Regions from separate parts of the Dysosmobacter sp. Phy genome, predicted to be linked through region 2. Evidence: riboswitches for the same ligand, from Rfam matches in the RefSeq annotation. Region 2 holds a riboswitch; the other holds the start of a gene.
What was found. Region 2 has a riboswitch for glycine ahead of ACVDHE_RS03360 (alanine/glycine:cation symporter family protein). Riboswitches for the same ligand answer to the same signal wherever they lie in the genome.
Positions count from the first base shown of each region.

Region 1: linked by a shared signal. The riboswitch ahead of gcvT (glycine cleavage system aminomethyltransferase GcvT) and the one ahead of ACVDHE_RS03360 (alanine/glycine:cation symporter family protein) in region 2 are both predicted to bind glycine.

Region 1 is NZ_CM136997.1:2,162,014-2,171,829, forward strand. Features, by position in the region: gene ACVDHE_RS10615 (DUF2752 domain-containing protein) at 1-319, shown strand, start outside; gene ACVDHE_RS10620 (RNA polymerase sigma factor) at 423-917, shown strand; gene ACVDHE_RS10625 (hypothetical protein) at 910-1,827, shown strand; gene glyA (serine hydroxymethyltransferase) at 1,878-3,125, opposite strand; gene gcvPB (aminomethyl-transferring glycine dehydrogenase subunit GcvPB) at 3,150-4,604, opposite strand; gene gcvPA (aminomethyl-transferring glycine dehydrogenase subunit GcvPA) at 4,601-5,917, opposite strand; gene gcvH (glycine cleavage system protein GcvH) at 5,922-6,302, opposite strand; gene gcvT (glycine cleavage system aminomethyltransferase GcvT) at 6,367-7,464, opposite strand; glycine riboswitch at 7,553-7,643, opposite strand; gene ACVDHE_RS10655 (5-formyltetrahydrofolate cyclo-ligase) at 7,876-8,463, opposite strand; gene dinB (DNA polymerase IV) at 8,460-9,671, opposite strand; gene ACVDHE_RS10665 (ECF transporter S component) at 9,796-9,816, opposite strand, start outside.
Region 2 is NZ_CM136997.1:659,464-669,279, reverse strand. Features, by position in the region: gene ACVDHE_RS03395 (carbohydrate ABC transporter permease) at 1-577, shown strand, start outside; gene ACVDHE_RS03390 (extracellular solute-binding protein) at 638-1,903, shown strand; gene ACVDHE_RS03385 (carbohydrate ABC transporter permease) at 2,009-2,908, shown strand; gene ACVDHE_RS03380 (ComEC/Rec2 family competence protein) at 2,913-3,905, shown strand; gene ACVDHE_RS03375 (MgtC/SapB family protein) at 4,251-4,976, shown strand; gene ACVDHE_RS03370 (MgtC/SapB family protein) at 4,993-5,685, shown strand; gene ACVDHE_RS03365 (PfkB family carbohydrate kinase) at 5,707-6,588, shown strand; glycine riboswitch at 6,779-6,872, shown strand; gene ACVDHE_RS03360 (alanine/glycine:cation symporter family protein) at 6,985-8,373, shown strand; gene ACVDHE_RS03355 (RsiV family protein) at 8,399-9,121, opposite strand; gene ACVDHE_RS03350 (YerC/YecD family TrpR-related protein) at 9,317-9,607, shown strand; gene ACVDHE_RS03345 (class I SAM-dependent DNA methyltransferase) at 9,592-9,816, shown strand, end outside.

The DNA.
Region 1 (9,816 bases), 1.5 Mb from region 2:
CCTGGGCAGCCCCACGGTTAGCCGGTGCTGGGTGTGGGAGCACTGGGGGCTCTACTGCCCGGGCTGCGGCGGCACCCGTACGGTGATCGCCCTGGCCCACGGACAGCTGCTGAAGGCTTTGTACTACCACCCGGCGGTGCCGGTGCTGGCGGCGCTGGGGGGCGTGTACCTGGTCTCCCAGACCGTGTGGCGCCTGAGGGGCCGCCGGGGCTGGGTCCTGCGGTACGACCCCCGGTGGCCCGCCATGCTGGTGGGGCTGTTTCTGGCCAACTGCGCGGTGCGGAACCTGCTGTGGCTGGGCTTTGGCATCGGGATCTGAATTTGCCGGACGCCGGGAGAGACCGGCGCCCGGCAAATATTTTTTTACCCTGTAACAATTTCCGGCTTTTCCGCATCATGCGTACAGAGAGGAGGCGAGGCCCATGGCGATTTCCCAGGCGGACCGGGACTGGTTCTGTGACCGGCTGCGGGAGAATTGGACCAGTCTGTACCGGCTCGCCCGCAGCATCACCGGCAGCGACGCCGACGCCCAGGAGGCCATGGCCCAGGCGGCCTACCTGGCCTGGGCCCGCTTCGGGCAGCTGCGGCAGCGGGAGAAGTTCCGCTCCTGGCTTCTGAAGATCGCCGCCAACGAGGCCCGGCAGCTCTGCCGCCGCCGGGAGCGGACCGTGCCGCTGGAGGCATTGGGGACAGAGCCCGCCGCCCCGGAGAGGGAGCCGGAGGACCACAGCCTCTGGCAGGCGGTCCAGGCCCTGCCCCGGGACCAGCGGGAGGCGGTGGTGCTGTTTTACTGGGAGGACCTGCCCACGGAGGAGATCGCCCGGATCGTGGGCGCCGCGCCGGGCACGGTGCGGGTGCGGCTGAGCCGGGCGAGAGAGCAGCTGCGGAAATGGCTGGAGGTGGAACGGGATGGATGAGCTGGATCTGCGTCTGCGGGCCATGGCCTACAGAGAAGCGGTGCCCCTGCCGCCGGAGTGCGGGGCCCTGTTGGACCGGCTGGAGGGGGAGATCCGCGGAGGTAAGGAGCGACGTCCCCGCCGGAAACTGGGCCGCCGGACATTGCTGCTAGCGGCAGCCGCGGCGGTTCTGTCAGCGTCCGTGCTGGCAGCCGAGCTGTGGCACTTGCGGATCGAAGAGATTTCAGTGGGGCAGGAGGAGTCCAGCTATCGGGTGGACGGAGACATTCCCGCTGTTCCACTGGAGTCCTTCTCTCGTGAGATTTGGGCCATTATGGAAAGAGTGCCTGAAAAGGCGGCAGGGCAAAATCCTCTCCTGATGAGCACAACGCCGGGATACTGGTTTGGAACGTTTGACAGCTGGACAAAATGTGAGGACTTTGTGGGATTCCCCCTGCGCAACCCTCTGGAGGAGGCGGAGTTGTTGGAGATGGCCAATTACGCTGCCATCCCCCGAGATGCGCAGACACTGGACGAGAACAGCAGGCGGCACTGCGCCGTCACTTTAAACGGCTCTGCCAACGGAGAATTGCAGAGTGTTCAGGTAGATGCGGGCTATCTTATGGGCGAAATTCGGATTCAGATGTCTGTAAATCTCTATCCGGAGGGAAGCTTTCTGGACCCGGGGACCGGGGCCGTATGGATTGGAGAGGCGGACTTCACCCTGACCTCTGGCGTAACCGGCAGCAAGGTTCCCTATTCCCTGGTGGTAACGGAAACGCCGGAGAATGAATACTATCATGATTTTTCCAGTGCGGATGCGTTTTTCATCCTGGAAAATGGTTTGTATGCATTGCACGCAGTTTCCCCCGGCAGGGAGAGCGGAGGAGCGGCCAGAGCGGCGCTTGAGCAGATGCTGGAACTGTTTTGAACATGGAAAATCCCCCGGCTCATACAAGAGCCGGGGGATTTTTTAGCAGCTCAGTTGTAGATGGGGAACTGACGGCACAGGGCGTCCACCTCGGAACGAACCTGATCCTTGCAGCCCTCGAAGTCCCGGGCCACCATGGCCATCCACTCCGCGATCTTCACCATCTCCGGCTCTTTGAAGCCCCGGGTGGTGGCGGCGGGGGTGCCCACCCGGATGCCGCTGGTGACGAAGGGCTTCTCCGGGTCGTTGGGGATGGCGTTCTTGTTGACGGTGATCTGGACCTCGTCCAGCCGGTGCTCGAACTCCTTGCCGGTGATGTGGAAGTTCCGCACGTCCACCAGGCACAGGTGGTTGTCGGTGCCGCCGGAGACCAGGCGGAAGCCCTGCTTCTGCAGCTCCTCCGCCAGTACGGCGGCGTTCTTCACCACCTGCTTGCCGTACTCCTTGAACTCGGGCTTGAGCGCCTCGCCGAAGCACACGGCCTTGGCGGCGATGATGTGCTCCAGAGGGCCGCCCTGGGAGCCGGGGAACACGGCGGAGTTGATCTTCTTGAAGATCTCGTCGTCATTGCACAGGATCAGACCGCCCCGGGGGCCCCGCAGGGTCTTGTGGGTGGTGGAGGTGACCACGTCGGCGTAGGGGATGGGGGAGGGATGGACCCCGGCGGCCACGAGACCGGCGATGTGGGCCATGTCCACCATCAGATAGGCGCCCACGGCGTCCGCCACCTCCCGGAACTTGGCGAAGTCGATGGTCCGGGGATAGGCGCTGGCGCCGGCGATGATCATTTTGGGCTTGCACTCCTTGGCTACGGCCATCAGCTGGTCGTAGTCGATCATCTCCGTCTCATCATTGAGGCCGTAGGGCACGATGTGGAAGTACTTGCCGGAGATGTTGACGGGGCTGCCGTGGCTGAGGTGGCCGCCGTGGGCCAGGTTCATGCCCAGCACCGTGTCGCCGGGCTGCACCAGGGCCATGAAGGCCGCCAGGTTGGCGTTGGCGCCGGAGTGGGGCTGGACGTTGGCGTGCTTGCAGCCGAAGAGCTCGCAGGCCCGGTTCCGGGCGATGTCCTCGGTCACGTCCACGGCGTAGCAGCCGCCGTAGTACCGCTTGCCGGGATAGCCTTCGGCGTACTTGTTGGTCAGGCACGTGCCCATGGCCAGCATGACGGCCTCGCTGACGATGTTCTCCGAGGCGATCAGCTCGATGTTGCGGCGCTCCCGAGCGAACTCCTCCTGGATGGAGGCGCCCACCTCCGGGTCCGCCTGGGCGATGAACTTCATTGTCTCCTGGATCATGGCAAGTCTCTCCTCTGTCTCGATTTAAGAATGGGCGGCTTCCCCGTCTCCGACGGGGAACTCATACCGCAGCACCGGGTTCCGGGCGGCGCCCACCTCGTCCAACCGGCGGACGGGAGTGCGCCGGGGCGCCTCGCGGAGGGACTGGGGGTTCCGCAGGGCGTCCTGATAGAGCTGCTCGAACACGGCGCAGGCCTCGTCCATGGTCTCCCTGCTCTCCGTCTCCGTGGGCTCCACCATCAGCGCCTCGTGGACGATGAGGGGGAAGTACATGGTGGGCGGATGGATGCCGTGGTCCAGCAGGCCCTTGGCGATGTCCATGGCGCTGACGCCGGTGTCCTTGCGGAGCTTTTCCAGCGTCATGACGAATTCGTGCATACACCAGCCATTGTACGCCATGTCGTAGGTTTTGGCAAGTCTCCACATCATGTAGTTGGCGTTGAGCACGGCGTTCTCCGACGCCTCCGGCACGCCCTCCCGGCCCAAAGTCAGCAGGTACGCCAGGGCCTTCACCGTCACGGTGAAGTTGCCGTAGAAGCCCTTGACCCGACCGATGGAGTGGGCGGGGGTAAAGAAGCCGTAGCCGTCCTCCGTTTTTTCCACCTGGGGCCCCGGCAGGAAGTCCCGCAGCAGCGCCTTGCAGCCCACGGGGCCGGAGCCGGGCCCGCCGCCGCCGTGGGGGGCGGCGAAGGTCTTGTGGAGGTTCAGGTGGCACACGTCGAAGCCCATGTCGCCGGGCCGCACCACGCCGGCCACGGCGTTGAGGTTGGCGCCGTCGTAGTAGCAAAGGCCCCCGGCCTCGTGGACGATGCGGGTGATGGAGAGGATGTTCTTATCGAAGATGCCCACGGTGTTGGGATTGGTCAGCATCAGTCCCGCGGTGTCGGGTCCCACGGCGGCGGAGAGGGCGGCGAGGTCCACGCAGCCGTCGGTGCCGGAGGGGATGTTCACCACGTCGAACCCGGCCATCCGGGCGGAGGCGGGGTTGGTGCCGTGGGCGGAGTCGGGGACGATGATCTTGGTGCGGGCGCTGTCGCCGCGGTGGGTGTGATAGGCCTTGATGAGCAGCAGTCCGGTGAATTCCCCGTGGGCGCCGGCGGCGGGCTGGAGGGTCACGGCGTCCATGCCGGTGACGGCGCACAGGGACTGCTCCAGCGTCCACAACGCCTCCAGGCAGCCCTGGACCGTGGAGACGGGCTGGAGGGGATGGATCTTCGTGAAGCCCGGCAGGGCCGCCAGCTCCTCGTCGATCTTGGGGTTGTACTTCATGGTGCAGGAGCCCAAGGGATAGAACCCGTCGTTGACGCCGTGGACCCGGTCGCACAGCTGCTTGTAGTGACGGGTCAGCTCGTTCTCACCCACGTGGGGCAGCCGGGGCGGATCGGTCCGCTCCCGGTCCAGGCGGACCTCCGGCACGTCGCAGGGAGGCAGCAGGCTCAGCCCCTGGCCGGGGTGGCCCTTTTCAAAGATGGTTTTCACTGCGCCAGCACCTCCTTCACGATGTCCGCAGCCCTGTCCAGATCTTCCCGGCTCACCAGCTCCGTGGCGCACCAGAGGAGGCCGCCCTCCACGGGCAGGCCGCCCAGGATGTCCGCCCGGGCCAGGGCGCTGAGGATCTGCTCCCCAGTCTCCGGGGTGCAGGCGGTGACGAACTCGTGGAAATAGGGGCCCTCGTGGGCCAGGGGCAGTCCGGCCTGGGCCAGACGCTCCGCCAGATAATGGGCCTTGGACAGGGACTGCCGGGCGGCCTGGGCAAGGCCCTCCGCGCCCATAGCGCTGAGGTACAGCCCGGCAGTAAAGGCGCACAGGGCCTGGTTGGAGCAGATGTTGCTGCTGGCCTTCTCCCGGCGGATATGCTGCTCCCGGGCAGTCAGGGTCAGGACGTAGCCCACCTTGCCGTCCACGTCGTGGGTCCGGCCCACGATGCGGCCGGGCAGCTGGCGCATGAGCTTTTTGGTGGCGGCCATGAAGCCCAGGTACGGCCCGCCGAAGGCGGTGTCCAGGCCCAGGGGCTGGCCGTCGCCCACGGCCACGTCGGCGCCGCAGGCGGCGGGGGTCTCCAGCAGGGCGCAGGCGATGGGGTTCACACCCATGACAAACTTGGCCCCGGCGGCGTGGACGATCTCGCCGATCTCGGCGGCGTCCTCGATCAGGCCGAAGTAGTTGGGCTGGGCCAGGTAGAAGCAGGCCGCGTCGTCGCCCAGGGCGGCGGAGAGGGCCTCCTTGTCAGTGCGGCCGCCGGGGGCGGGCACCACGGTCAGCTCCACGCCGGAGCCGAAGCAGTAGGTCCGCATGGTCTCGATGACCTCCGGATGGGCGGCGGCGGACACCAGTGCCCGGCGGCGCCTGCGGTCCACGCACATGGTGATGGCCTCCGCCGCGGCGGTGGCCCCGTCGTAGACGGAGGCGTTGGACACGTCCATGCCGGTCAGTTCGCAGATCATGGTCTGGTACTCGAAGATGGACTGGAGGATGCCCTGGCTGATCTCCGCCTGATAGGGGGTGTAGGCGGTGACCAGCTCCTCCCGGGAGGCGATGGACTTGACCACCGCGGGGATATAGTGCCGGTAGGCGCCGGCGCCCCGGAGGCAGGTGCGGAACACATGGTTCTTCTCCGCCATGGCGGTCACGGCCCGGCGGACCTCCAGCTCGCTCTTCCCGGCAGGCAGGTCCAGTTCCTTGACGAACATCTCCTCCGGCACGTTGGCGTACAGGTCCCGGATGCCGGAGGCGCCCATGGCCTCCAGCATCTCCTGCCGCACCGCCGGGGAGTTGGGTACGTAGCTGCCCATGGGCTCAGCCCTCCGTCTGGGTGAAGGCCTCGTAGGCGGCGGCGTCCATGAGATCGGCCTGGTCGGTGACCTGCTCGATCCGGGCGATCCAGGCGCCGTAGGGATCCTCGTTCAGCTTCTCCGGGGCGTCCAGCAGCTCCTCGTTGACCTCGGCGATGACGCCGCTGACCGGGGAGATGATGTCGGACACGGCCTTCACGGACTCCACGTCGCACAGGGGCTCCTCGGCGGCGACACTGTCGCCCGCCATGGGCAGGTTCACGAACACCAGGTCGCCCAGGGAGTCCTGGGCAAAGTCGGAGATGCCCACCAGGGCGGTGGTGTCGTCCAGCATCTTGACCCACTCGTGGGTCTTGGCATACAGCAGTTCAGCGGGGAAGTTCATGGATCGTTCCTCCTTACAAAATATATCAGGTTGATGTGGTCCGCATGGGGAAACCGCCGTCTCATCAGCGGGTGATCTTGTAGAAGGGCAGGGGGACCACCTCCACGGGGATCCGGCGGCCCCGGACATCGGCCTCCAGGGCGGTGCCGGGCTCAGCGGCGGTCAGGTCCACATAGCCCATGGCCGCGCCATAGCCCAGGAAGGGGCAGTGGGTGCCGGAGGTGGTGCGGCCCACCTTGTCTCCGCCGGGGTAGTAGAGGTCGCAGTGCTCCCGGACGATGCCCCGGCCGGTGACCTTCAGCCCCACCCGCTTGACGGCGGGGGCGCCCCGGGCGATGATGGCCTCCCGGCCCAGGAAGTCCTTGCCGTCCAGTTTGCAGGGCAATCCCGCCTCCTTGGGGGAGACGTCGTCGTCCATCTCGTGGCCGTAGAGGGGCATGGCGGCCTCCAGCCGCAGGGTGTCCCGGGCGCCCAGGCCGCAGGGCAGGAGCCCTTCAGGCGCGCCCGCCTCCAGCAGCGTGTTCCACAGGTCCGCGGCCCGGTCAGCCGGGCAATACAGCTCGAAACCGAACTCGCCGGTGTACCCGGTCTGGGACACCAGGGCCTCCACATCGCCGCCCTTGCAGCGGAGGGTAACGTGGTCGTTGAAGCGGTAGTATTTCTCTGGGATGTCGGCCTCGGCGCAGATCTTTTTCAGGATGTCCCCGGACTTAGGGCCCTGAAGGGCCAGCTGGGCCACCTGGTCGGAAATGTCGGAAAAGCGCACGCCGCCGGTCAGGCGGGAGGAGACCCATTCCGCGTCCTTCTCGTGGTTGCCGGCGTTGACCACCAGCAGATATTTCTCCGGCCCCTGGCGGCAGACCACCAGATCGTCCACGATGCCGCCCCGCTCATTGCAGAGCATGGCGTACTTCACCTGGCCGTCGGTCATCTTGCTGAGGTCGGCGGTCACCAGCCATTGGAGATTGGCAAGGGCGTCCGGCCCCTCCAGCAGCAGTTCCGCCATGTGGGACACGTCGAACAGTCCCGCCTTTTCCCGCACCGCCATGTGCTCGGCGATGACGCCGGCGGGGTACTGGACCGGCATCAGGTATCCGCCGAAGGGCACCATTTTGCCGCCCAGGGCCACGTGGGTGTCGTAGAGGGGAGTTCGTTTTTCCATATCTGCGCCTCCTGTATCATAGTGGGATTTCCGTGGTTTCCGGCACAAAAAAGACAGAGGCATAAGGAGGCCCCGCTGTTGGGGGATTCCTTACGCCTCTGTTCTGTGACCTGAGAGATTCCCGGCGAACGACGCCCGGTTGCCCCTTCGGTGCATTGCTGCTCTCCAGAGTTCTGTCCCGGTACAGTCCCGTCTGCCTGGTCCCGCCGCGCGCGGGACCTTCGGCGCCGCCCGGAGGGCGAACTTTCCTGTACCGTTCATTCAGATATGAACTTGCAGAGGGATATCCCCCTCTTTTTTTCACACTAGCAGACTTACTCCCTGATGTCAAGGGAAAATCTGGAGATAGGTATTACTTTCTTCTTCTGACAGCCATCTGCCTCGGCGATATCTGCGGAGGAACTACCTCCGTCAGCCCAGCCGGGCGGGGGTGCCGTCCTCGTAGAGGCCCCGCTCCGTCAGGACCCAGGGAATGGGCATGTCGTGGGGCTCCAGGGGGATCTCCTCCCGGATCAGCCGCTCCCGGCACATCAGCACGGCGGCGGAGCGGTAGACGGAGAGGAAGCGGTCGTAGTATCCGCCGCCCCGGCCCAGCCGGTGCCCCAGGTGGTTGCAGCCCATGCAGGGCAGCACCGCCAGGTCCACTGCATCCACCGCCACCTGCGGGGTATCCGGCGGCGGCTCCGGCAGGCCGTAGGCCCCGGGGGAGAGCTGGCTGAGGGAGGTGATCTGCCGCAGTTCCATGATGCCCGGCCCGGTGCAAAGGGGCACGCACAGCCGTTTCCCGTCGGCCAGGGCCCGGGTCAGGATGGGCCGGGTGTCGATCTCCCAGCCGGTTCCCACAAAGCAGAACACCGTCTCCGCCTCCTGATAGGCTGGCATGGCCAGCAGGTGGGCGGTGATGGCCGCGTCCGCCTTTTCCCGGTAGCTCTGGGGCAGGCCCTCCGCCATGCGGCGCAGGGTGGTCCGCAGGGCTTGCTTTTCCTCTTTTCTCGTCATGGCAGGGGATCCTCCTCTTTCTCCGGCGCGGCGGCGCCGTAGGCAATGGCGCTGCTGCCGTATTTTCCGCGGATGCGGTCCATGGCCGCCTCCAGTTTTTCGCTGCGCTGCCGGGTGGCGGCGGAGCCGCTGAACAGATCCACCTGCTCATAGGTATCCTCCGCCTCCATTAGATGGATAGCGGTGACAGTCAGGGCCCGGATGGGGGACGGGGGCTTCCAGATCTGCTCCGTCAGGTCCATGGCCGTCTCCGTCACCTCCCGGATCAGGTGGGTGGGGGCGGAGAGCCGGGTCTGCCGGGACCGGTCCCGGAACTGGGGGTCCCGGACCGTCACCTGGAGGCCGCCGGCGTAGAGGCCCAGATGCCGCAGCCGGCTGGCCACGGAGTCCGCCAGCATGGCGATGCCCTGGCGCACCTGGTCCCGGGTAGTCAGGTTCTGGGGGAAGGTGGTGCCGTTGCCCACGGATTTCACCGGCTCCTTCTCGAACCGGGAGCGGACCGGGTCTGCATCCAGGCCGTTGGCGTAGCTGTGAAGCTGGAGGCCCATCTTACCCATGAGCTGCTCCAGCATGTCCGGCTTGCAGGCGGCCAGCTGGCCGATGGTGTCCACGCCGTACTGGCCCAGCAGCTTCCGGGCGGCGCCGCCCACGTACAATAGATCTCCCACCGGCAACGGCCACACGATCTCCCGCCAGTTTTCCGGGGAGATGACGGTGGTGGCGTCGGGCTTTTTGTAGTCGCTGCCCAGCTTGGCAAAGACCTTGTTGAAGCTGACGCCCACGGACAGCGTCAGCCCCAGCTCCTGCCGCATCCGGCGGCGGAGGGTGTCCGCCAGGGCGCGGGCGTCACCGCCGAAGAGGTGCAGCGTGCCGGTCACGTCCAGCCAGCTCTCGTCGATGCCGAAGGGCTCCACCAGGTCGGTGTACTGGCCGTAGATGTCGTTGACCTTCCGGGAGTACTCCCGGTACAGGTGGTGGTGAGGCGGCAGCAGCACCAGGTCCGGGCACTTCTTCTTGGCCTGCCAGATGGTCTCCGCCGTCTGGACGCCGAAGCGCTTGGCTGGCTCGTTCTTGGCCAGGATGATGCCGTGGCGGGAGGTGGGATCGCCGCATACCGCCACAGGTGTCTGCCGCAGGTCCGGGTGGCTCAGCAATTCCACGGAGGCGTAAAAGCTGTTGAGATCGCAGTGCAGAATGATCCGTTCCATGGCGCTGCCCCCTTTCTGCACTCAGTATAGCACATTTGTTCGCCTTTGAAAAGGGGCGGAAAAGGGAAGGCGGCGTGCCTCAGGCACGCCGCCTTCCCCGGAGTAAAATGGATGGATTTTTGGATTACAGAATACCCATGAGCAC
Region 2 (9,816 bases):
CATCTGCGCGGCATATGTTCTGGCCCGCCGCCGTTTTCGCTTTGGCCTGAAGCGGCCGGTAACCTATTGGATTCTGCTGGTACGCGTACTGCCGCCGGTGGCTTTCACCATTCCTTTGTACACGATGTTCAGCAATGCCGGATTACTGAACACGAAGCTTCCTGTCATGCTGGCCTGCGTGCTGATCAACGTGCCGCTGATCATCTGGTTCCTCATCAGCTTCTTCCAGGACCTGCCGGAGGAAGTGGAGGAGAGTGCCAAGGTGGATGGTGCCACGGAGTGGCAGCTGTTCTGCCGGATCGTGTTGCCTCTGGTGGCCCCCGGCATTGCGGCGGTGGCCATGCTGTCCTTCATGTATGCCTGGAATGAGTATACCTACACCGTCATCTTTACCCGCAGCCCTGCCAACAATACCGTTCCTCTGGCCCTGTCAGTGCTGAATACCGAGGACAACCTGACCAACTTCGGCCTGGTGGCCGCCGGAGGAGTGATGTCCGTCATTCCCATTACCCTGTTTGTGATCTTTGCACAGAACTACTTGATCTCCGGTCTTTCAAGCGGCGCTGTCAAAGAGTAACAAAAATAAAAAACGAGACCAATTCAAAACGAGGAACAACTGAGATTAGGAGGAAAAGAAATGAAGAAATGGTTTGCCTTGCTCCTGGCCCTGGTCATGTCCCTGTCCCTGGTTGCCTGCGGCGGAAGCGATACCTCCACCGACAGCAGCGGTGATACCGGTACTGATTCCGGTTCCGAATCTCCCACCAAGATGACTCTGATCCTTCGCGGCGGCGCCTACGGCGAGGTCCTGGAGGCCTGCCTGCCCGCCTTCGAGGAAGAGCACAACGTGGATATCGAGGTGCTGCTGATGTCCTTCGACGATCTGCACACCGGTATCGCTCTTGATGCCGTGAACTCCACCGGCACCTATGATCTGTGCATGGTGGATGGCTCCTGGATGGCGGAGTTTACTGCCAACGGCGTGCTGGCCAACCTCAGCGAGATGGGCTACAGCTTTGACGACGACATTATTGAGGCCACCACCACCATCTGCAAGGTGGATGATGATATCTACCTGGCCCCCTACTATGGCAATGTCACCGTCATGATGTACAACAAGCAGCTGATCGCTGATGCCGGCTATGCTCCCGAGGACATCACCACCTTCGAGGACCTCATGGACATCGCCCAGAAAACCAAGGACGCTGATTCCAGCAAGAATGGCTTCCTGATCCGCGGCGGCAGCGCCGACAACATCCTCTCCGACTTCCTGCCCCACCTGGTGGTCCACGGCGGCTGGGTTGTGGATGAGAACAATCAGCCCACCGTGAACACTCCCGAGTTCAAGGCTGCCATGGAGGAGTATCTGGCTCTGTACAAGCTGGGCAGCACCCTGGATAAGGACGACATCGTGGCCTCTGTCACCGCTGGTGAGACCGCTCTGGCCCAGATCTGGCCCGGCTGGTACGTGCCCACTGCCGACGGCCCCGCCAACTACACCACCATCCCCACCAAGCTCAACGACTCCGACACCGAGAAGAACGTGGCCCTGCAGGGCGTGTGGTGCATCGGCATCCCCAACAACGCCCCCCACAAGGATCTGGCTCTGGAGCTGCTGGAGTACGTGATGAGCCCCGAGGTCCAGCTGGCCACCGTTGAGAACGGCGGCGTGCCCTGCCGCTATTCCAGCCTGCTGGATGAGACCGTTCTGGAGACTTATCCCCATCTGGAGACCGTCTGCGGCGCTCTGGAGACCGGCGTGTATCGCCCTGTGATCGAGGAGTGGACCGAGTTCACCAACATCCTGGGTACTGAGATGGACAATGTGATCCAGGGTACCAAGACCATCGACCAGGGCCTGGCCGACGCCCAGAGTCTGCTGGAAGATCTGATGGCCGGCTGATTTCCCTGCGATTTTCCCAACGGACCATGGGTGTGGTCCGGGGCACCGGTCTCCGGTGCCCCGGGCCCCCATTCCCTAACCTCTTAGAATTACGAGGGCTTTATGATGAGAAAGAATGAGTTTGCAAGACTCAGCAGCGGAGGTGCCCAGACGAAGCTGTTCGGCATCAAGATGCTGACCCCCACCATACTGGTGCTGCTGGTCATGACCGCGTATCCCCTGGTCTTTACCCTGGTGTACAGCTTCACCAACTACAATTACCTCAAGCACGCCAATCGTCCCGCAGACTTTGTCCTGTTCAAGAACTACATTGACCTGTTTCAAAACGAATATTTCCGTCAGGCCGTCCTCAACACCATTAAGTTCACCATCCTGGCGGTGGTGCTGGAGATGCTGCTGGGACTGCTGGTGGCGGTTTTCATCCATAGCCTCAAGCGGGGCCAGAAGGTCATGCGGACTTTGCTCCTGCTGCCCTACCTGCTGCCAGCTGTGACGGTGGCCCTGAGTTGGCGCATGATGCTCTCTTCCAACTACGGCATCATCAATCAGTTCCTCACCAGCCTGGGTCTGCCCTACTACAACTGGTTCCTGGATACCAAGACGGCCTTCGGCACGATCCTGGTGATCGATGTGTGGCAGAATGTGCCCTTCGTGTTTCTGCTGCTGTTCGCTTCCCTGCAGTCCGTGCCGGAGGGGCAGTACGAGGCCGCCCGTATTGACGGCGCCGACGCCATCCACCAGTTCTGGTACATCACCATTCCCAACATCAAGAACTCTCTGGCACTGTGTGCCCTGCTGCGGACCATCGACACCTTCCGCCTGTTCGAGAAGGTCAATGTCCTGACCGGCGGCGGCCCTGCGGGTACGACCACTACCATCACCCAGTACCTGTACAACTACGGCATCAAATCCCTGGACTTCGGTTTCGGCAGCGCCGGCGCCATTGTTATGACGCTGCTGGTGCTGATCCTCTCCAGCTTCTACATCAAGCGCGCCATGGGGTGAGCCTATGGAACATATGAGACTGACATTCGTAAACGTGGGCTATGGCGAGGCCATGGTGCTGGAGTGCCCGGACCCCGCCCGACGGAACGGTCAGTTCGTCATGGTGATCGACGGCGGCGGAAACGAGTCCGCGGAATTCGCGGACCGCTCCGGCGGCCGCGTGCCCATGGCGGAATATCTGACTGCCCGGGGTCTGGACCACATCGACGTGATGGTCAGCACCCATATCCACGAGGACCACATCTGCGGGCTGCTGCCGCTGCTGGAGCGATGGACGCCCCGGGAGCTGTGGCAGACCCTGCCGGCGGATTTCTACCGCCGGACCCGCCCTCTGGGCGTGCCGGAGGGCGTGACTCCCTCCCAGAGCAAGTTCCTCCGGGCCCTCAATGACTACGGAACCCTCTGCCGCCTGGTGGAGGACCGGGGCGGCGTGATCCGCACCATTACTGCCCCGCTGGAGGAGACCTTGTGCCGGGACCTGTCGGTCCGGGTGCTGGCGCCTTCCGCCTCTCAGGCAGAGGAGCTGGCGGTGCTGCTGGACGGAGTCTATGCTGCGAAGGATGCGGAGTTCTGGTCCCGTCTGGACCGCCTGGACGCCCGCATGAACAACTTCAGCCTGGTGCTGCGGCTGGACTTCCGCGGCACCGGTGTGCTGCTGCCGGGCGACACCAACTGCCTGGGTTACGGCGATATCCCGGCAGAGGCCCTGCAGGCGGACCTTTTCAAGGTGGGGCATCACGGCCAGCGGGACGGTGTCAGCGCCCAGCAGCTGCGCGCCATCGCCCCCAGGGCAGTGGTGTGCTGCGCCTCCAGCGACCGGCGGTACAACAGCGCCGATCCCGGCGTGCTGACCATGGCGGCGGAGGGCGGCGCCCGGCTGTACTTCTCCGACTGCCCCCCGGTCCCCGGCGCGGCGGAGCCTCTGCCTCCCCATCATGCTCTGGAGTTTACCATCGGCCCCGGCGGCGTGGTGGAAGGACGGTATCTTCCCCTTTGACCGATCCTGCAAGCCCCGGCCCCTTCTGGGGCCGGAGCTTGTTGCTTTCCCCTGGGGGATGCAGAGGTTTGGTAAACGTTTTCAAAAAATGGAAAAATATGGATTATACTTCAAAAACCGCTTGAAAAAAGCGGATTTTTTGGAAAACTTGCCTGTTAAAGACCGGAAAGCCATTGACTTCTCTCCCCTGGCATGATACAAAATAGGAAACGATCAGGAGACGGCAAAGAAAGTTTTTTTGCGAAATCAAGTGGAAATTTTCCGAAAGGAACCATCTTTTTTGCTTCGCAAGCGTTTTCAAAGACCGCCTCCAAAAATTCTCGGAAAAGGGAAGGAGGGGGCGGGATGATCGCCCAACTGGATTGGCTGCGGGAAATGAGTGCCGTTTCCGTCCTGCTGCGGCTGCTGCTGGCGATGCTGTTCGGCGGACTGATTGGCTTGGAGCGGGTGCGCAAGCGCCGGCCTGCTGGCTTCCGCACCTATATGCTGGTATGCATGGGCGCGGCGCTGACGGTGATCCTCAGTCAGTATGAATTTTATATGGTGACTCACGAGTGGACGGAGCTGGCGGCAGAGATCGGCCTGCGGACCGACGTCAGCCGTTTCGGCGCCCAGGTCATCAACGGCATCGGCTTCCTGGGCGCGGGCACGATTATTGTCACCGGTAAGCAGGAGGTCAAGGGCCTGACCACGGCGGCGGGCCTGTGGGCGTCGGCCTGCATGGGCCTTGCCATCGGCGCGGGCTTCTACGAGTGCGTGGCGCTGTGCTTCGCCCTGATCTTCCTGGTCATTCGCCTGCTGCCCTTTATTGAGACCGCCATCATCGAAAATGCCCGGAACATGAACATCTACGTGGAGTTTCAATCCCTGGACGATGTGGGCGAGATCATCAACCGCATCAAGTCCCAGGACGTCCAGATCTACGAGGTGGAGATCGAGCGGGGCCGCGAGGAGCGGTCCCGGAACCCCAGCGCCATCTTCTTCATCCGAATGAACCAGAAACAGGCCCATACGCGCGTGCTGGCGGCCATTTCGGAGCTGGAGAGCGTCTACGCCATCGACGAGATCTGAGAGGGGAGGAAACGAGATGTTATCCATTTTTGACGGCTTGCGGGATGTGACGATGGCCTCCATCTGCCTGCGGATGGTCCTGGCGGTCGTCTGCGGCGGCATCATCGGCCTGGAGCGGGAGTACAAGCGCCGGCCCGCCGGTTTCCGCACCCACATTCTGATCTGTCTGGGTGCGGCCATGACCACGCTGACCAGCCAGTACCTGTATCTGTACATGCACTACTACACCGATATGGCCCGCCTGGGCGCCCAGGTGGTGGCCGGCATCGGCTTCATCGGTGCAGGCTGCATCATCGTCACCCGGCGCCGCCGGGTGAAGGGCCTGACCACGGCGGCGGGCCTCTGGGCCGCGGCGGTGATCGGTCTGTGCCTGGGCGGCGGCTTTTTCGAGGGCGGCATTTTCGCCACGCTGCTGATCCTGGCCGCGGAGATGTTTTTCTCCAAGCTGGAATACCGGGTGCTGGACAACGCCCCGGAGGTCAATCTGTACATGGAGTACACCAATAAGGACTGTCTGGAAAACGTGCTGAAGCTGTTCCGGGAGCTGAATCTGAAGGTTTTGAACATGGAGATCACCCGCTCCACCGAGACGGAAAAGCACAACGCCTGTGCCCTGTTCACGCTGCAGCTGAACAAGAAGTGCGGTGTGGAGCGGGTGCTGGCGGGGGTACACGCCACCCAGGGCGTGATCTCCGTGGAAGAGCTTTGATACAACGAAAGGAGAATACATATGGCAAAGGCCTATGACGTGCTGGTCATCGGACCGGTATCCCTGGACCACAACATCGACTATCAGGGCAACGAGCGCAAGGAGGTGGGCGGCGCCGTGGTGGCCTCCGGCTTCGCGGCGGCCAAGTCCGGCAACCGTACCGCCGTGTTCACCAAGCTGAATCCCGCCGACGCCAATGTGGAGGAGCGCTTTGCCGGCTCCGGCGCCGACGTGTACTGGAAGCCCTCTGCCGCCACCTGCTCCATCCGCAACCAGTACTTCACCGCCGACAAGGAGAAGCGGGCGTGCACCTCCATGGGCGTGTGCGATCCCTTCCGCTTCGACGAGCTGCCGGAGGTGGAGACCAAGATCTACCACTTCGCCGGTCTGGTCTACGGTGACTTTGACGGTGCTCTCTTCGCCGAGGCCGCCAAGCACGGCAAGGTGGCCGTGGACGTCCAGTGCCTGCTGCGCCATGTGGAGGCCGACAAGACCATGGCCTTCCACGACTGGGCGGAGAAGAAGGAGTACCTCCCCTGCATCGACTATCTCAAGACCGACGCCGCCGAGGCGGAGATCCTGACGGGCCTGACCGACCGGGCCGAGGCCGCGAAGCTCCTGTACAGCTGGGGCGCCAAGGAGGTCCTCATCACCCACAACACCGAGGTCCTGGCCTACGACGGCAAGGAGATCTACACCTGCCCCATCAAGGCCCGGAACCTCTCCGGCCGCACCGGCCGGGGCGACACCACCTTCGCTGGCTACATCACCGAGCGCCAGCGCGCGGACATCAAGGACGCCCTCCAGTACTGCACCGCCCTGGTCTCTTTGAAGATGGAGACTCCGGGCCCCTTCCAGGGCACCCGGGAGGACGTGCTGGCCTACATCAAGGAGTTCTATTGACCGGATACAGTCCCCGCCCGGCGGATGCCGGACGGGGACTGCGCAAAAGCCCTGTTGACTTCTGCGTTGTAAAGTGCTATATATTACTACATAATTTCATAACGGCAAGGGAAGTTTTTAGGAAAACGGCGCACAGCCTGCCGAAGGAGTAACACTCTCAGGCGCCCGGGACCGGGCGGGGACTAAAAACGGATGTCGCTCTGGAGAAGCTCAGCAACGAGTACCGAAGGTGCAAGGCGGAGAAATCCGCTGAATCTCTCAGGTAAAAGGACAGAGTGGGAACGCACGGCACCGTCCGCGGTGCCGCGGCTGTTCGTCGCTGTTGGGCTGGATACCGCCGCTGGCGGTCTCCGGCTCTTTTTTGCGTCGTCTTGCCGGGAAAAGAGAGGGAGAAACATGCTGCTCAACATCGTAAACACCGTCAATACGTACCTGTCGGACTACATCCTGGTGATTTTGCTGATCGCCGTGGGACTGTGGTTTTCCGTCAAGACCCGCTTCGTCCAGGTCCGCTGCTTCGGCGAGGGCATGCGGAAGGTCTTTGGAAACCTGTCCCTGCGGGGCGGCCGGCAGGAGAGCGGTATGAGCTCCTTCCAGGCTCTGGCCACCGCTATCGCCGCTCAGGTGGGCACCGGCAATATCGTGGGCGCCTCCGGCGCCATTCTGGCCGGCGGCCCCGGCGCCATCTTCTGGATGTGGATCATCGCCTTCTTCGGCATGGCCACCATCTACTCTGAGGCCGTGCTGGCCCAGCAGACCCGGAAAAAGGACGCCGACGGCAACATCCAGGGCGGTCCCGTTTACTACATCACCACCGCCTTCACCGGCGGCTTCGGCAAGTTCCTGGCGGGCTTCTTCGCCATCGCCATCATCCTGGCCCTGGGCTTCTTCGGCTGCATGGTCCAGTCCAACTCCATCGGCTCCACCTTCAACACCGCCTTCGGCGTCCCCACCTGGCTGGTGGGCGTGATCCTGGTGATCATCTGCGCCGTGATCTTCCTGGGCGGCGTGCAGCGCCTGGCCTCCGTCACGGAGAAGCTGGTGCCCATCATGGCGGCCATCTTCCTGCTGGGCGGCCTGGTGGTGCTGGTCATGCGCCTCACCTATATCCCCGCCACCTTCGCCATGATCTTTAAATACGCTTTCGCCCCCAACGCCATCATCGGCGGCGGTATCGGATCCGCGTTGAAAATCGCCATCAGCCAGGGTGCCAAGCGCGGCCTGTTCTCCAATGAGGCCGGCATGGGCTCCACGCCTCACGCCCATGCCCAGGCCAACGTGGCCAAGCCCCACGATCAGGGCGTGGTGGCCATGGTGGGCGTGTTCATCGACACCTTCGTGGTGCTGACCCTCAACGCCCTGGTCATCATCTCCACTATGTACACCGCCGACGGCCCCCTCAGCGCCGGGTATACCGACGCCGTGGCCGCCACCATCAACAACACCAACCTGGCCCAGAATGCCTTCGGCTCCGTATTCGGCTCCAACGCCGGCGCCATGTTCGTGGCCGTGTGCCTGTTCTTCTTCGCCTTCTCCACCATCCTGGGCTGGAACCTCTTCGGCAAGATCAACATGATTTACCTCTTCGGCCGCAAGTCCGTGGTGGTCTATATGCTGGTGGCCCTGGTGTTCATCTTCCTGGGCACCGTCACCTCCAGCGACCTGGTGTGGGGCCTGACCGATATGTTCAACCAGCTGATGGTCATTCCCAACGCCATCGCCCTGTTTGCCCTGACCTCCATGGTGGTCAAGGCCGTGAAGCAGGGAGACGAGGCAAAGAAATAACTGCCGCTTCGCAGGCGCCGCCGGCCTATCTGGCCGGCGGCGCTGCTGTTTCCTCCGGTGTCTCCCGGACCGGGAGCGCAGGCCCTCCGGCCCCGTAGGGCAGCGTGAACACCGGGATGCCGGAGGCGGCAGGAGCCAGGGCGTACATGGGGTAGAAAAAGGCCAGACCGTCGCCGGTCAGATAGAAGTTCTCCGGGTTGAACCGCCGCCGCAGAGACCGCCGCCAGTCCTCGTTCCACCGGGCGGCTCCGGCGGCTTCCCGGCGGCGGATCTCCGCCTCCGCGGCGGCCAGCAGTGCCTTTTTCCAGCCGCAGCGCCTGGGGAAAAAGGCCGCCAGCGGCACCGGATAGCCGCTGGCCAGATCCCAGGTGTCGCCCCGGCGGGTCAGCAGGGTCCGGCCGTCGGCCCCCCGCTCCCGGGACTGGGTGTAAAGGCTCCAGAGCCCGCCTTCGTTGTAGGTGACCTGGTACGACAGCTCCGCCCGAAGCTGCGGCAGAGGCGCGCTGGCGGTCAGGGCGGCGCGGTATTCCGCCTCCGCCTCCGGCAGAAGCCACCGTTGGCAATACCGCAGGAAAGCACGGCTTTGCAGCTGGTAGTACCGTCGGATGCGGCGAGCGGCGGCGCCGGATGCGCCCTCCGCCGGAGTGGGCAGGGAGACGGAGGCGGTCAGGACCGGAATTTCCTCCACGGTCCAGGTCCGCTCCGCCGTCAGTGGCTCCGTGGATAGTTGGGTCAAAATCGTGGGCATGGGCCGCCGCTCCTTCCTGACGTGAAACTTTGCTCCAGCCTATGCCGGCGGCGGCAGAGGGGTGACGGCGCCGCGCTTTAAAGTGCGAAAAATTTCCCTGTCAGCCCCCTTTACTTTCACGCAGTAGAATGTTAAAATACTTGAAGGCGGACAGCCGCCCAGATTGCTGGAACGATCCCAGAAAGGGTGTGCCATATGGTTAAGATCGGCAAAAAGGAAAAAAGCGATCAGCTGTACAAAGCCATCCTGCAGCTGAAGGACGAACAGGAGTGCTACGAGTTCTTCCAGGATTTGTGTACAGTGTCGGAACTGCGGGCCATGGAGCAGCGGTTCGAGGTGGCTTCACTGCTGTACGACGGCATGATCTATAACGATATCCTGGAGCGCACCGGCGCCTCCAGCGCCACCATCAGCCGGGTGAACCGGTCCCTCAGTTACGGCACCGGCGCCTATGCCAAGCTGTTTGAGCGATGCAAGAAGAAGTGAGCCGGTATCAGGCCCTGGCCGCCAGCTACGATGAGCTGACAGTGGATGTGGGGTATCTGCGCCGGGCAGACTATCTGGAGCGGCAGTTCCGAAAGAGCCCCATCCCGGTGCGGACGGTGCTGGATCTGGCCTGCGGCACCGGCACCATGGCCTGCCTTCTGGCCCAGAGGGGCTATGAGGTGACAGCCACCGACGCCTCGGAGGAGATG